DNA from 3 places in the Comamonas sp. 26 genome. Region 1 is predicted to be linked to each of the others. Evidence: predicted binding sites of a transcription regulator. Region 1 holds the regulator's gene; each other region holds the start of a gene.
What was found. The regulator LexA, encoded in region 1, represses DNA repair genes until DNA is damaged. The targets are predictions, from matches to a motif close to ACTGTATNNNNATACAGT.
Positions count from the first base shown of each region.

Region 1 (5,487 bases):
TGTGTCACTTACTGACCTTGCTGATCAGAAAGTAACAAATTCTTGCGACTCCTGACAGTTTGCTCTGAGGTTTTGGCGATGAAATCACTAAAAGTGACACTTGTTGACAGCGTTTGCCAGCATTGCGAGACAAATCCTTACCCCGGCGGCAAAGAAACTGATCTGAATCATGACTTTATGCGTTCGCTTCAGAGGCCAGGCATTTGCTACATTGAGTCCATGAAAAAAGCACTCGGAACCATAGGTGCAGGCCTTTCGACGTTAGCGATCGGCGGCTGCGCACAGCATGAGCCCGCAGCACCTGAGGCACCAATGCTTAGCATGGCAAACCCCGCCTTGGTGTACTGCGCCAAGCTGGGCGGAAAGACCCGCATTGAGAAAACTACGGCCGGAGAGCGCGGTATTTGTGTGCTACATGACGTCATAGCAATCGGCGAGTAGGAGCTCTTTTGAAGTAGTCGTTTCCAATCAGCAATTTGGCTGAGGTGCACTTCATATGGCTGAGTCAGCTCAGCAACGGTGCACTCACCGCGGAACTCCGCCGGATCACCCTGGCTTTGAATGCTGGGCTGTGCTCGCGTCGTGATTTGATGGTCATCGACCTCTCCAGGTTCGGTCTGCACCCATGTCATTTTTACGGAAATATCTTGCCTAGTTAATTGTTCAAAAAATGGAGCTACCTCTCTGCTGAGCTTGTTTTTCATTGCTGCACTTCTAGCCATCGGCATGGTGAAAAGTGAGTCAAGCCATGCAATTTATTTGATAGCTGCTTGCTCTTTAATTGCAATGAAATTATTGCTCATAGCTTTTGAAAGTCATTAGACAAGTGCGTAAGCAGCTACTGTTTTCAGAGCGCCAATGCACCTTGCATTCGCTGAGCAGGGTGATTGCTGGCTTTTACCCTTACGGCGTTATGTGATTAGAAATCGTGACGACTGTTCTTTTAGGTAAATTGTCTGTAGGAGAAATTCGATATTTGGTAAAAGAGGTTCTATCTTCTTATATGCCTTGAATGTTGATACAGATGCTTCATCCCTTTCCCTATAGCTTTTCCGCTCGCCTTGATGCTTGGATACGGCATATGAAGGCGGGAAGGCCTTGCGGCTCGCGGCAGGTGGCTTATGAACTCGTGATCAGCAGCTGGGTAAAGGCCAATGCGGATCTTGGCGCTTCGCCAGAGTTTTTGAAAGCGTTGAGCTGCCGTCGCCTTTGTGAGGAGCATGGCTGGCACGGACTGAAGACGGATGTGGCGTACTGGGATCTGGATGAGGAGCAGTCCGTGCGGATTTATCTGCACTTCGATGGTTCCATCGTGGCGCAGCAGATGGATGCGCAGAATCTGCAGATTCTTTTTACCTTGCCCAGCCTGCATGGGCACCCGCAGGAAATTTCCTCGCAGAGCGTTTAGCCATTCAAAAAAATGCCCGCACAAGGCGGGCAAGTTTTGGGGACCTCTCCATCGAGTCCTGCGGCGCGAAGTCAATGCGTTTGAATACTTGGCAAAGGACATTCATGCGTCCCAAGCTCGCCTTTAATCGCATTTGCACTGGCGCTGATCGAATTGAACTGCGGACAGGTTGCCCCGTGGGGTGCAGGCTGTAACTCTCCTTACTGGCTCTGCATTCGGTAGTAAGCGGCGCTCTGCAAACCGTTTCTTTCATTGCTGCTGCTGTTGTTGCTTCCTCCTTAACTTGTTTCGCTAGCCACGTCGGGACGGTGAACAAGCACCGGGATGTGGGTATGTGTCAGTACACGCTGAGTTTCGCTGCCCAGCAAAATACCGCTGATGCCTTTTCGCCCGTGAGAGGCCATACAAATTAGATCGCAATGGCGCTCTTGCGCTTGCTGAACAATGGTTTGATAGACAGAGCTGCTGGCGATGCGGACAAACTCGCAGGGAACGCCCTCCGGCCTGGCAATCTGGTCGACGAACTGAAGCGCGGTGTCGGCGTTGCTGTTCGTGCTGCGCTCAAATTCTGCGCTGTTATAGGTGAGCAAGGCATCTGCGCCATAGATGATGGCGCGGTAGTCGGGCATCACATACAGGGCGGTGACCCTGGCATCATTCTCGCGGGCTAGGCTGATGCCAGCGCGAATGGCAGCTTCAGACAGTTTGCTGCCATCTGTAGGAATGAGCAGGTGCTTGAACATGTTCAATCTCCTGAAGCCGCTGGGTGTTTGTTGTGGCTAATTTATTCCGATGTGTTTGGCGCTGCAATACGTGTGCAGGGAATGCGGTATGTGGCGATAAGTCAGGGGCGAAATTCTGTAACGTTAAGGCCTTGATTCAGTAAACATAGGGCAGCATTTAGCCCACAAAATGCCTGCTTTATGTGCGCGCTGTGCTGTCGCATTTAGTTTCATTCTTTACGAGCTGCTGATAGGAATGGTTTGGGTTGGACCACTTTTAGAGACGCTAACACTGCCCTTGATACGTCGTTGCTTAACCTTGTTTCAACCGAAAAGCTACAACGTTCTGGGTGGCTTTCACGCCTCTTATTCGCTCTGAGGGGGTTGCACGCGGTTGAGAATTTCGCCAGTAGTTTCGATCTCGAACTGCTTTTCATTGAGCCAGTTTATCTTCAGGTGATCAGTCGTCTCGAAGTGCTTGGCGGAGGGGCGAAGGGAGACGCCATGCGGCAGATCGACCTCGTCAAAATCCTGATAAACCAGAATCAAACGCAGATTGCCGCTGGCATCTTTCGCCTGTATGTGCTCCGTGAGCTTGCGATAGGCACTCATTGCGACCCCTTCGTTGGCACGTGTATACGAATGTTTCCATTGGTATGAGGGGGCTGCAATACCCTGAATTGAGTATTTTGACAGGCCAAATTGCACGTTGAACTGCGCATGAAAAGCGCTATATCGCTTTATTCATTAGCGCTTGCAGCTATCAAAATCTAATTGCTCATCGACGGGCAATTTACATTGCGTTGCCAGTGCATTTGTTGCTGGCGCTGTGGGTTTAGCTTGTGCTTCAGGCTTGTTGTGCTTGCTCATTGAGGGCCATACGCTCCAGTGCGGCGCAGACATCGGCCATACGGCCGGAGATGAACATGCATTCGGGCTGCTTACGGGGTTCGCGTTGCAGGATTTTCAGCTGGCGAGTGGCGGCGGGGGCTGCTTCAGCCGGTAATGCGAGAGACAACTGGGGGCTGGCAGTGTTCGCTTTGGCTTTGTTGTTAAAACGTGTGCTGGTGTTGCGGCGGCGCGAGCGGTTGGCGCGCATGACGGGGATGCTGGTGTACGTCAGCTTGAAGCCTTCGGGCTCATAAGAGCTGGGGATGAACGGTGCGGGTTCTTCAGGGGTGTCGTGCGAGTCGCTTGAGAGAATTTGGGTGCAGGCCTTGAAGCTCAGGCTTGCGGGTGGTGCGAAGGGCAGGACTTTAAGGCTCAGGCGAGTCAAAGACTGCAAAGATGCGGCGAATCCCATGTGGCAACTCCTCAATAGCCTTGCGGCAAAGATAAGGGCAGGATTGCGTTTTAAGGCAAAGCTCCGCCCAGCGCGAAGCAAGACTGCTTCGCGCCTACCACCTGGACTGGAGAGGGAAAAGGGTTCAGCGTGCAGTCATCCGGTGACGATTGCGCTGAGGGATAGCCTGTTGGCTACATAAACATGCTGTTACGGATCAGGCCGACTGCCAGGCCTTCGATGGCAAATGGTTCTTCAGGAGCCACATGAATCACCTTGTAGTCGGGGTTTTCGGGCAGCAGCTCAATGCCTTGGGGTGTGCGCTTGAAGCGCTTGACGGTGACATCGTCGCCGAGGCGGGCGACCACAATCTGGCCGTTGCGCGCTTCGTGGGTTGCTTGCACGGCCAGCAGGTCGCCGTCCATGATGCCGGCGTCGCGCATGGACATGCCGCGTACCTTGAGCAGGTAGTCGGGCTTGGCGGCGAACAGGCTGGGTTCTACCGAATAGCTCTGGTCGATATGTTCCTGCGCCAGAATGGGTGAGCCCGCAGCTACTCTGCCGACCAGAGGCAGTACCAGCTGCGCCATGCTGGAGAGCGGCAGAGCAAAGCTGTTGCCGCGCGCTGCATTGATGTTGCGCACGGTATCAGCCCGCAGGCGAATGCCGCGTGAGGTTCCGCTGACCAGATCAATCACGCCCTTGCGAGCCAGCGCCTGCAGATGCTCTTCGGCGGCGTTGGCGGATTTGAAGCCGAAGCTGCTGGCAATCTCGGCCCGGGTAGGGGGCGCGCCGGTGCGGGCGATGCTGGACTGGATGAGGTCCAGAATCTGCTGCTGGCGGGGAGTGAGCTTGGGGTGATCTAGCATGTCTGGCTTCCGGTCATTCATCAGGCTGGGCCTAGTGAGATTTTTGATCTGTGTGTTTATACAGTACCTGTATTTTTGATCAGTTTTTTATGGAGAGCAAGTGGCGCAAGAAAAGATTGTGATTTTGGGCACCGGCGGCACGATTGCGGGGCAGGCCCAGAACAGTACACAGGGCGTGGGCTACAAGGCGGGGCAGATCAGTGTGGCGGGCTTGCTGGCCGCTGTGCCGGATTTGTCACAGCTGGCCGCTGGCCGAACGGGCGCGGTACTGGATGCCTTGCAAATTGCCCAGATCGACAGCAAGGACATGGACTGGCCGGTCTGGCGCAGCCTGCTGCAGGCCGTGAAGGCGGGGCTGGAGGATACGGCCACGCGGGCGCTGGTGATTACGCACGGCACGGATACGCTGGAAGAGACTGCCTGGCTGCTTCAGGCTGTGCTGCAGCCCACCAAGGCCGTGGTGCTGACCTGTGCCATGCGGCCTGCCACATCGCTGCAGGCAGATGGCCCGCAGAACCTGCGCGATGCCGTGGCGGTGGCTGCTGGCGATGTGCCCGGCGTGTGGGTGGTGGCGGCAGGTGAGGTGCATGCGGCGCGCGAGGTGCTCAAGGTGCACCCCTACCGTTTGAATGCGCTGCGTTCTTACGAGGGCGGGCCATGCGCCTATGTAGAAGAAAGCCGTGTGCGCTGGCTGGGGCGCGCTGCGGTGCAGTATCCGGGCTGGACTGCGGCGCGGCTTGAGCAGTTGCTGGCCTGCGAAGAGCTGCCTTGGGTGGAAATTGTGCAGTCAGGCTCCTTGCAAAGCGCGCGTGCTGTGCAGGCCTTGCTGGCGGCCGGCGTGCAGGGGCTGGTAGTCGCCGGTACGGGCAATGGCACGATTCATCAGGCCATGGAGCAGGCGCTGCTGCAGGCAAGGGCGCAGGGCGTGAGCGTCTGGTACAGCACGCGTTGCCTGGAGGGTCAACTGGTCGGTTTGCCGGTGGGGCAGGGCGTGCCTGCGGTGCAGGCTAGTAGTCATGAGATTGCAGCCCATGTCATTCAGGTAGAGGCTGAGGGCGGTCTGGACGCCGTGCTTTTGCCGCCGAGCAAGGCGCGTATTGCAATGATGCTGCAACTGGCTTGCTATTGAATGAATAGCTGGTAGTGCTTGTTGCATAAGCGCTGGAAAGCAAAAAAAAGCACCTGAAAAGGTGCTTTTTTTTGTGG
Region 1 covers NZ_PEFL01000001.1:2,370,614-2,376,100, reverse strand. Annotated here, with positions in the region: gene CLU84_RS22670 (DUF333 domain-containing protein) at 79-441, shown strand; gene CLU84_RS10885 (hypothetical protein) at 1,082-1,408, shown strand; gene CLU84_RS10880 (universal stress protein) at 1,687-2,151, opposite strand; gene CLU84_RS10875 (hypothetical protein) at 2,497-2,742, opposite strand; gene CLU84_RS10870 (hypothetical protein) at 2,978-3,433, opposite strand; gene lexA (transcriptional repressor LexA) at 3,607-4,281, opposite strand; gene CLU84_RS10860 (asparaginase) at 4,382-5,410, shown strand.

Region 2 (5,487 bases), 680 kb from region 1:
GCACCGCACTCATGCTCGTTCTTGGAATAGACGACGCCGGTGGCGTGATTCTTGTCCACGAACTCGATGATGTGCTGCCCCAGATGATGGGAAGTGCCCGTGAACTGGTCACGCAGCGTACTGTCCTGCCAGGCCATGAAATGATCACGTCCAACCTTGTCTTTGCCCACCTTGATATCGGGTGCAAACAGGTTGACGTGGGCATCCATGTCACGCATGTCCAGCGACAGGGAGTACTTGCCAGCCAGCTGACGAATCGCATCCAGCGACTCCAGCCTGTCGATACGCTCTTCCAGCGTTTTTGGCCACTGATTCACGGGTTCACTCATCTTCAACTCTCTCTTACAGCGCCGTCACCAGCACAGCCGAACGACCGCCATCCACAGGCAGCGAGGCACCGGTCACATAGCTGGCCTCATCGCTGGCCAGGAACAAAATGGCATTGGCCACTTCTTGCGACTGACCGACGCGCCCCATGGGGATCAGCTTTTCCGTGGTCTGGCGAGACGCCTCATCAGCCAACATGCCGGCAGTGGCGGGCGTTTCGATCACCGCAGGAATGATCACGTTCACGCGCACACCCGCAGCAGCACCTTCGGCAGCCGCTGCACGCGAGAAATTAATCACCGCAGCCTTGGCTGCCGAGTAGCCCGCCATATAGGGTGTGCCCAGCGTGCCGCAGATCGAGCTGAGGTTGATGATGGAGCCGCCACCATTCTTCATCAGCTTCAAGGCCGTGCGCGTGCCCCAGAAAGTACCGTCCACCGACGTGCCGAAGTTGGCTTGCCAGTCTTGCGTGGACATGGCTTCAATGCCACCCCAGGTATAGGCCATGGCGTTGTTCACCAGAATGTCCAGCTTGCCGTGCGCCTGTGCAGTTTGCTCCAGCGCGCCCACAATTTGAGCCTCAATCCCCACATCGGCCACAACCGCTTCAGCCTTGCCGCCCGCTGCCTTGATCTTGGCAACGACTTCATCCAGCGCTTCCTTGCGGCGACCGCAAATCACCACCGTGGCACCCTCTTGGGCGAAACGCTCTGCCGTTGAAGCACCAATGCCGGAGCTACCACCGGTAACGAATGCCACTTTGCCTTCCAGACGCTTGCTCATATTCATACTCCTTACAGGAAGGCGCTGCCGCCGTTGACTGCCACGTTCTGACCGGTCACAAAACCGCTGTCATCGCTGGCCAGGAACACTGCCACCTTGGCAATGTCATCGGGTTCGGCCATGCGGCCCATGGGCACGCCAGCGATGATGGCATCAGCCCATTCCTGAGGAATGCCTTGCATCATGGGTGTGTTGGTGGGGCCGGGAACCAGCGTGTTCACGCGGATCTTCTTGGAGGCCAGTTCCTTGGCCATGCCACGGGTCAGACCCATCAGCGCAGCCTTGGAAGCGCAGTAGTGAGCAGGGCCGTCACCGCTGACAGCCGAGGTGCTGGAGATGTTGACGATGGCGCCGCCCTGGCCTTCTTGCATCTGCTTGACCGCTGCACGGGCGCAGTAGAAAGCACCATTCAGGTTCACGCCAATCACGCGCTCCCAGGTGGCATCGGTGATATCGGCAAACTGATCCACAGAGCCCACGCCTGCATTGTTCACCAGCACATCCACAGAGCCCAGGTTTTGCTTGATTTCAGCAAACAGCGTGTCAATGGCTGCGCTGTCACCCACGTTGACGGAACGTGCCAGGTGCTTGCCGCCCTTGCCTTCCAGCGTCTGCTTGGCAGCTTCTTCGTTCAGATCAACCGCCACCACGGTAGCGCCTTCATCTGCAAAACGCTGTGCAATCGCACGGCCCATGCCTTGGCCGGCCCCTGTGACCACGGCCACTTTTCCTGTTAAACGCATTTTTGTCTCCTTGTTGATGTGCAATCAAGATATGGAGACAGCGTAAAAAGAAAATGGATTCAGCCCATCGTCCATCAAGACTAAGCAAATTTGTTTAATTTGCTACTCAATCAGGAGCACGCAGCGCAATACTGGCGTTCGAAAAGAGAATCTTGGATCTGAAATAAAAAAGCCAGAACTCGTGAGAGTTCTGGCTTATTTTGGAGGCGCGAACCAGAGTCGAACTGGTCTAACCGGATTTGCAATCCACTATATCCATTAAGAATCAATAACTTGCGACCAAACCGCTCATACCCACTGATATCGATGCCGACTAAAGATGAACAGCTAGCGTCGAAAGCATACGGCGGCATAGTGGATTCATAGAGTTTGATTTCAATCAATCTATATACTGTATGCATGTACAGTCATCGACTCTTGAGCGGCATGCCCGTCCAACTCACTGCCTCCCCAGTTGCTTTGCCTCTGGCAGATTGCAGCGTGCGCGCAGGCTTCCCCTCTCCAGCCGAGGACTTCTCCGGCAAACGGCTGGACATAGCCGAGCTGCTGGTTGAGCACCCGCAGGCCACGTACCTATTGCGGGTGGCCGGGCCATCCATGCGCGAGTACGGCATCGATGACGGCGACCTCATCGTGGTTGACCGGGCACTGCGCCCACGCCATGGCAGCATCGTCGTGGCCCTGCTTGATAACGACTTCACCGTTAAGGTGCTGCACAACGCTGGCGGCTGCTTCAAGCTCAAGGCCGGCAACCCGACCTATCCCGACATCGTCCCCAAAGAGAACCAAGAGCTCGCAATCTGGGGCGTGGTCAAGTCCTGCATCAAACGCTTTGCATGAGCATGTATGTTCGCGCTCATCGATGGCAACAACTTCTACGTCAGCTGCGAGCGGGCTTTCCGGCCTGCTCTTGAGGGCATCCCTGTCGTCGTCCTGAGCAATAACGACGGCTGCGCCATCTCACGCTCCGACGAGGCTAAGGCCCTGGGCGTGAAGATGGGCCAGCCGTTTTTTCAGTTGCGCGATCTGGTCGAGCACAAAGGCCTTGTCTGCCTCTCCCCGAATTTTGAGCTGTACGGCGACATGAGCGACCGCATGATGACCCTGGCTGCCGGCCTGGGCCCTACCCAGGAGATCTACAGCATTGATGAGTCATTCATCGGAGATCTGGACGGCGTGCGGGATCTGACCCGGCGCGCCTTCGCCATTCGTGCACGCATTCTGAAATGGACCGGCATCCCGACATGCGTGGGCCTGGCTCCCACCAAGACCTTGGCCAAGCTCTGCAACCATGTTGCCAAGGATTCAGAGCGCAAGCCGGGCAGCTACCCCGCCGAGCTGCAGCGGGTCTGCAACTGGGCCGAGCTGTCCAAGCAGCAGCGCATCAACATTCTAGGCCGCACGCCTGCCGGCGAGATCTGGGGCGTGGCCGGCGCATCTCGGCCCAACTGGCCGAGCAAGGCGTGCTGACGGCGCTGGACCTTGCCAGGCTGCCCGCTCATGCCGCGCGCGATGGCTGGAGCGTCGTGCTGGAGCGCACCGTGCGCGAGCTGCAAGGCGTCAGCTGCATGAGCTTGGAGTTGGCCCCAGCCGCCAAAAAGCAGATTGCATGCACTCGCAGCTTCGGCCACCCCATCACCACCCTCCCCCCACTGATTGAAGCCGTGAGCGAATTTGCAACCAGGGCCTCAGAAAAGCTGCGCGCTGGTGGCTTGCGCGCAGGTGCCCTGCATGTTTTCGCGCACACCTCGCCATTCAGACCCGGTCCCAGGTTTTACAAAATGGCCGTGATGCAGTTGCAGCCCCCGTCCTCCGACACTAAGGCCCTAGTGAACGCAGCGGTGCGCGGCTTGCGCATGATCTATGAGCCCGGCTACCAGCTCTCCAAGGCCGGGGTGATGCTGCAGGATCTGTGCTCGGCAACCGTGCAACAAGGCGACCTGCTTTTCGAGGAACCCGGCCGCGATCAAAGCAAGCTGATGGAAGCCATGGACAAGGTCAACAAGCGCTTCGGCAAGGGCACGGTGCATGTCGCCAGCACCGGCTTGCCCGAGCAGGATGAGAGCGGCTGGCGCATGCGCCAAGAGCTTCGCACTCCACGGTACACAACAAAGATTGAAGAAATACCGATCGCTAGAGCCTAATAAACAGGAATCAGCCTAGCATGCGAACGTGCGCGACAAAATAAATTTCTTACGCGGCCCCCACCTAATTTACTTAAGAAATTGCTTTAATTCAGGGACAAAATATACTGCCATACCAATACACAATGCAGCCAATATTGCAGCAATTGCAGGGTAGAAAATATTATTCATCAGACCCTTATTGCTTTTCCCTTCACCAAGCGCAATATTGTTTCTCCCATTCAATTCATCAATATTTCGACCCTTTAGTATCTTGTCTCCCGTTGTGATATTTCCATCGAGATTAACTTTTTTTGCACCCTTAACATCAAACATCGTCATCCGCTGGCACTCCTATACAAGAAAAACGTAACTACTTACTCTTCCACCATTTTCTGGAACGGGCAATTTCCGGGTCCAGGAGAACTTTATATTTCAAAAATTTTCCAGAAAAGCCTACAGGACTGGTATATCTTCCCGATATAACCCATTCAGGAATTTCAGTGAACGTGCAATTTTTCGCGGTTATGTTTCCAGCATCGGCTGCTTTGACTCCAACTCCAGCATATATGGAAACATTTGAAATATCCAAGTCTGCACCATTTCGCAAATCTATACCGACATCCCAGCCATATATTGCAACGTGCTCGCCAAAATTTATTTCACCACCATCAATAGTAAATGCTGTTGGCATGAAAATCCTTAAAGCATGCAGTGCTTACGAGGTTTGAAAAATATTGAAAATCATTTTTTGCAACACAAATATAGTGTACTTTAACCGCTAGAACAACATGTCATGAGTTCTGCAAAACCAAAATGCAGAAAAGCCTCCCCGATGCCGAAGCACCGGGGAGGCTTTCATATTTAGATGGCCGCTTTGAGCGGCCGCTTGCAGTTGGCCAGCGCCGCTTGCAACTCGGTTTCGTAGCCCTCGCGGCGCTCAAGCTCGGCGCCGGAGGCTTGGACGTACATGTCCACGTCTGCACCAGCCGGCAGGTGCTCGGTCGGCATGCTCGGCCGCTCTGGCTCAGGCTCATCACAGGGCACAGGTACAGCGACCTTGACCTGTTGAATCTCGACCCTCGCCGGCGGCGTTGCTCCGCAACCAGCCAGGAGGATAGCAGCCGCCAGCGCAGCCGAGAGTAGGGATAGACGGCGCATCACTGACCTCCTCCAGACTTCCGGGACGCCAGCAGCTCAGCCACTCGGGCCTGTGCGCTTGCGCATGCATCGCCAGGCACTGACACCGGCGTGCTCAGGATCTTGTCTGCGCGGGCCTTATGGCCAGCAGCGACCGTAGCCGCTTGTGCCCGCGCCTGGTCGCGCTCGCGCTTGAGACCATCACCAGCCAGCTGCAGCGCATCAACAGCTTTTGTGCATACGTCTGCACTCCTGCGCGCCAGCGATTCCTTATCGGCCGCATGATCGGCATTGGATCTGGCCAGGGTTGCCGCGTCACGCTGACCCACGTACATCAGGGCCAGGACCACATTGCCCGCCAAGCTCAGCAG
Region 2 covers NZ_PEFL01000001.1:3,051,186-3,056,672, forward strand. Annotated here, with positions in the region: gene CLU84_RS14180 (nuclear transport factor 2 family protein) at 1-329, opposite strand, end outside; gene CLU84_RS14185 (SDR family NAD(P)-dependent oxidoreductase) at 343-1,110, opposite strand; gene CLU84_RS14190 (SDR family NAD(P)-dependent oxidoreductase) at 1,122-1,853, opposite strand; tRNA gene CLU84_RS22070 (tRNA-Cys) at 2,055-2,164, opposite strand; gene CLU84_RS14195 (LexA family transcriptional regulator) at 2,280-2,693, shown strand; partial or broken gene CLU84_RS14200 (Y-family DNA polymerase) at 2,700-3,997, shown strand; gene CLU84_RS14205 (hypothetical protein) at 4,067-4,318, opposite strand; gene CLU84_RS21940 (hypothetical protein) at 4,350-4,670, opposite strand; gene CLU84_RS14210 (hypothetical protein) at 4,841-5,137, opposite strand; gene CLU84_RS14215 (hypothetical protein) at 5,137-5,487, opposite strand, start outside.
Region 2: the regulator LexA is predicted to act here: its motif matches at 2,244-2,261, upstream of CLU84_RS14195 (LexA family transcriptional regulator).

Region 3 (5,487 bases), 1.4 Mb from region 1:
AGTTGCTTCCTGGGCCAGAAATTCATGTCAGCAGAGATGGTGCCAGAGCCAGAGATCCCTCCACTTACCTCAAAGACATTGAGGTGCTCAAAAAGGCATTGACTAAACAGCCGGGCCATCCCAGGTACACCTTCTATCTTGCTCAAAGCTACCGGGATGCGGGTCTATTGTCTGAGAGCCTGACTCAATACGAAAAGCGAGTCGGCCTTCAGGGCTGGGCCGAAGAAACTTGGTATGCGGCTTTTCAGGTTGCAGTGATGAAGGAAAAGCTCCATCGCTCAAGCCTTGATGTTCAGCAGGCATATTTGCGTGCTTATGCAATGCGGCCTAGTCGGGCGGAGCCTCTTTATGAGCTGTCCAGGTATCTAAGGCTGCAGGGGGATACAGTACTTGCTCATCTTTATGCCCTGCGTGCTTCTCGTATCAAGAAAACAGAGGATCTGCTGTTTGTCGATTCGTCTGTGTACGAGTGGAGGGCTTTGGATGAGCTGGCCAGCGCTGCCTGGTATGCCGGTGCTCTGGATGATGGGCGAATGGCCTGTGAACAGCTACTTGCCGAAGGGAAGTTCCCCGAGACGGAAAGAGCCCGGATTGAGAGCAACAGCAAGTTCTATTGATCAGGTGCGGGGCGTTCTTACTGGCTCAGCGCACCGCTTTTAACCGAGTGGCCCGCGTCCGGTAATGCTTGCGCGTCACGCCTACACTGCTGTGGTCCAGCAGCTTTGATGCCTCTTCAATGTCTTCAGCCAGGTTGGCCGCGAAGCTGCGCATATCGCGCAGGTACATGGCGCGGATGCGTTTACCCAGCTCTTCATCGCCGGTGACTTCGGCGCGGTAGGCCGCTGCGTCGCGGGCATCTTCCCAGCGGCGGGAAATCATTCGGTAGGTGACTGGCCGACCATCGTGCAGCACCAGCAGATTGGGGCAGAGCGTATCTACCAGCTCACGGCGCTGGACGATGCGGGTATGCCAATGCAAGTAGGTATGCCAATGCCGCGCAAGATGCGCTCCCGAATGACCCAGGTGCGGCGCGTGACTTCGGGCACGCCTTGCAGGTCGATAAAGCATTCGTCAATGCTGTATTCCTCCAGCTGCGGGCCCAAGGCCGAGGCGAGACTCATCATGCGCTCGCTCATGTCGCCGTACAGGGGGAAGTTGGCACTCAGGGCGACCAGCCCGGCTTCATCGTGCAGATGCCTGATCTGAAAGTAGGGAGCGCCCATCTTGATGCCCAGTGCCTTGGCTTCGTCACTGCGGGCCACTGCGCAGCCATCATTGTTTGATAGCACGACAACGGGAACACGCTTGAGGCTGGGCCTGAAAACGCGCTCGCAGCTCAAAAAAACTATATGGAACGCATCATTAGAAGTTGTTGCCATCGATGAGCGCAAACATGGTCTCCCCCTACAAGGGGATGATCTTGGCGCTGCCGCCGAGAATAGGGCGACACAGGATCTTGTAGCCATCGGCATCAAAGCCTGCGGCCACGGTGTTGAGCTTGCGCGCAGCTGGCAGTGTCGTGGCGCTGCCCAGGTAGCACCAGTTGTTGATGACATGGATCTGCCGCATGTCCTGCCACTTTTCTTCAATACCCACGGCACCGGCATAGGGCCAGGTCACCACGCGCAGGCCTTCAAGCGCACCTCTCAAGCGGGCGCGATGCTCCTCTGAGGATTCAGCACCATGGCAAACGCCAGCGCACTTGTGAACCATGTTGCGAAAGCAGGCGCGGCCTTTGGCCAGTTTTTCCAGGCCCAGGGCGCCATAGCAAAGCTTGTGAATGTCGGCCAGGTCGCGCAGGGCTTCCAGTGCGGAGTGGCGGCTGCTGTACAAGCCAAAAATATCTGGCGAGCTGGCAAAGTCGATATCGCGGGAATAAATGACCTCGGGCACATCTCCCGACAACCGCAGTGCGCACAACTGCCTGTTGCGACGCAGCTTTTGATTGAACAGAGGCTGCTGTTGCTTGATGAGCTGTGCCTCTAGCAGCAGTGCCCCGATTTCTCCTGCCGTGCGGATATAGCTGATGCGCACCGTCTGGCGGAGCATGCGGGCCTCATCTTCGGTGCGAAAGTGCGAGAGCAGTCGAGCGCGCAGGTTGATGCTCTTGCCGATGTACAGAGGCAGTTCGCCCTCGGCCGCATGAAAAATGTAGACACCTGGTCCGGCGGGCATCCCCTGCAGCGACGAACGCAGGTGTTCGGGGTACTCGTAGATGCGTGCCTCATCGAACTCGGGCCGTCGGCGTGCAGGGATGTGCATGATTTCAATTCCGGAAGCGCTTGATGCAGGAGGTGACCACACCCCAGATCTCCAGCTCCTGGTTTTCTTTGGGAACGATGTCGGGATAAGTGGGGTTGCCAGCCCTGAGCTTGAACACACCGCCTGCGTTGTGCAGGGCCTTGACGGTGAATTCGTTATCAATAACGGCCACGACGATGCTGCCATGGCGAGCGCGCAGCGCTCGGTCAACGACGATCATGTCCCCGTCATCGATGCCGTACTCGCGCATAGATGGTCCTGCCACGCGCAGCAGAAACGTGGCTTGGGGGTGTTCGACCAGAAGCGTGGCAATGTCTAGCCGCTTGCCTGAGAAGTCCTCAGCTGGAGACGGGAACCCTGCACGCACGCTGCAATCCGCCAGCGGCAGTGCAACTGGGGATGAGGTGAGTTGGACGGGCATGCCGCCCAACAGACGAATACTGTTCATATGTACAGTATATCAATCGACTATGACCCAGTGCTGGGTGTCCATTTTGTGCAGAGTGCGAATGCAAAGCGCTTTTTTCACGAACGGGGCGCGAATTAACCACGAACGTGGGAGGGAAAAACACAAAGCAAACAGGCAATAGAAAAAGCCGTTAAGTCTTTGGAACTTAACGGCTTTTTGTATTGGTGCCCGGGGCCGGAATCGAACCGGCACACCTTTCGGTGGGGGATTTTGAGTCCCCTGCGTCTACCAATTTCACCACCCGGGCTTGCTTAGCGCAGACGTGAATTATGGCACAGTATTGGTCATGAAAACATATATGACCATCGAACATGCTATCGGTCACACGCCGCTGGTTGCATTGCAACGCATTGGCGCGGATGCAAATCGCGAGCGCGGAAATGTGGTGCTGGGCAAGCTTGAGGGCAACAACCCAGCTGGGTCCGTCAAGGACCGGCCTGCGTTGTCCATGATTCAGCGCGCTGAAGAGCGTGCTGAGATCAAGCCGGGCGACTCATTGATTGAGGCTACGTCGGGCAACACCGGTATTGCCTTGGCCATGGCGGCAGCAATTAAGGGCTACCGCATGATTTTGATCATGCCCGAAGACCTGTCCATTGAGCGCGCCCAGACCATGAAGGCTTATGGTGCCGAGCTGATCCTGACACCTAAGAGCGGCGGTATGGAATATGCCCGCGATCTGGCTGACCAGATGGTCAAGCAAGGCAAGGGCGTGGTGCTGGACCAGTTTGCTAACCCCGACAACCCTCGCGCCCACTACGAAACAACTGGCCCTGAGCTGTGGGAGCAGACGGGTGGCGAGATCACGCACTTTGTCAGTGCCATGGGCACGACTGGCACGATCACCGGTGTGGCCAAATTCCTCAAGGAAAAGAACCCGAACATCAAGATCGTGGGTGCCCAGCCCTCCGAAGGTTCGCGCATTCCTGGCATTCGCAAATGGCCAGAGGAATATCTGCCCAAGATCTATGACGCATCGCTGGTTGATGAAATGGTCTATGTATCGCAGGATGATGCCGAGGACATGGCCCGCCGCTTGGCACGCGAGGAAGGTATTTTTGCCGGGATCTCGGCCGCCGGAGCGTTGTGGGTTGCGCAGGAAATTGCCAAGCGCGAAGAAAACGCCACCATTGTTTTTGTGGTGTGCGACCGCGGTGACCGTTACCTCTCTACAGGCGTGTTCCCCGCCTGATCTTTGTCGCTGAGGCGATTGCCTCAGCGATGAGGCAAGCTCTAAATGGTGGCTGGCGCTTATATAACAAGCGCTGGCTGCTATCAAAATAAAGAATAAGGAGAGAGCTGAATGGCCTATGAAATTCGTTTTTGCTCCAACTGCGCCACTGAGCTGCAGTGGATTGTTGCCAATGAAGACAGCGGAGAGGTGCAGCGCCTGCGTTGCCCTAGCTGCGGGTTTACGCATTGGGGCAACCCGACCCCCGTATTGGCGGCTGTGGTTGAGGGGGCAGATGGCCGTGTTCTGCTGGCGCGTAATGCGCTGTGGCAAGAGGGTGTGTTTGGTCTGATAACCGGTTTCATGGAAGCCGGTGAATCGCCAGAGGCGGGTATTTGCCGCGAAGTGATGGAAGAGACCGGTTTACGTGTCAAGGCACTGCGTCTTTTGTGCTGCTCGGAGTTTCTGCGCATGAATCAGGTGCTGATTGCCTATCACGTGCTGGTAGAAGGCCGCGCTGAAGATGTGACGCTCTCGCCCGAGCTGCTGGAATACCGCTGGCAGACGGCTGAGGAGTCTCTGTGCTGGCCTGCAGGCACGGGCTATGCCTTGGCTGAGTGGATAAAGCAAAAAGGCTTTGAGCCGCGTTTTGGCGCCTTCAGGCCTGGTCAGAACCCTGAACCTGACCCTGCCAAGTGGCCCGTTCGCCTATGGGATGAAGATCAGCGCTTTACAGTCGCCCCTGTGATTGATTAAGAGCCATGAACAAGGCCCAGCAAACCGAGGGTTTGGGTTGAGACAAGACGCGAAGCCGCAGGTAGTACAACAGTACGACAAGGCCTCGCGCCGATGTCTCAAGGGTTGTTCAAGGCTTGTGCTTGATGGTTTAAGTAAAGACCGTGCTGGCACGGCCAGCGACTGGTCTTTCTACAATCGAGACTGACGAGGAAACCACGCCCATGCAAGTAGACCAAGAAGTTGATACCCGCGGCCTGAACTGTCCGCTGCCCATTCTCAAAGCCAAGAAGGCATTGGCTGCCATGCAAAGCGGTCAACTGCTGAAAGTAGTGGCGACCGATACCGGTTCTATCCGTGACTTTCAGGCATTTGCCAAACAGACGGGCAATGAGCTGGTCGAGCAACAGACCGTGGGTGATGAGTTCATTCACATTCTCAAGCGCCGCTGAATAATGCTCTTGATTTGAGAGCGGATGACGCAAAAAAGGCCTGCGATTGCAGGCCTTTTTCTTTGAGGCGATTGGTTTACAGGCTCAAACTCTTGAGGTAATCGCGGAAGCTGCTGCCCACGTCAGCGTGCTGAAGTGCAAGCTCCACAGTAGCTTGCAAAAAACCTTCTTTGCTGCCGCAGTCATAGCGCTTGCCAGCGTACTGGAAGGCGTAGATGGTCTCGTGCTGCATCAGGCGCTCAATGGCATCGGTCAGCTGAATTTCGCCGCCAACGCCCTTGGGCTGGTTGCGGATTTCATCAAAAATGCGGGGCGTCAGCACATAGCGGCCTGCTACACCCATGCGCGATGGGGCGACTTCTGGCGCGGGCTTTTCCACGATTTCATCAATACGCATC
Region 3 covers NZ_PEFL01000001.1:934,252-939,738, forward strand. Annotated here, with positions in the region: gene CLU84_RS04300 (glycosyltransferase) at 1-617, shown strand, start outside; gene CLU84_RS04305 (hypothetical protein) at 643-978, opposite strand; partial or broken gene CLU84_RS04310 (DNA polymerase V subunit UmuC) at 966-1,395, opposite strand; gene cho (excinuclease Cho) at 1,405-2,262, opposite strand; gene CLU84_RS04320 (translesion error-prone DNA polymerase V autoproteolytic subunit) at 2,267-2,683, opposite strand; tRNA gene CLU84_RS04325 (tRNA-Leu) at 2,894-2,978, opposite strand; gene cysM (cysteine synthase CysM) at 3,018-3,923, shown strand; gene CLU84_RS04335 (NUDIX domain-containing protein) at 4,035-4,658, shown strand; gene CLU84_RS04340 (sulfurtransferase TusA family protein) at 4,862-5,089, shown strand; gene galU (UTP--glucose-1-phosphate uridylyltransferase GalU) at 5,166-5,487, opposite strand, start outside.
Region 3: the regulator LexA is predicted to act here: its motif matches at 2,702-2,719, upstream of CLU84_RS04320 (translesion error-prone DNA polymerase V autoproteolytic subunit).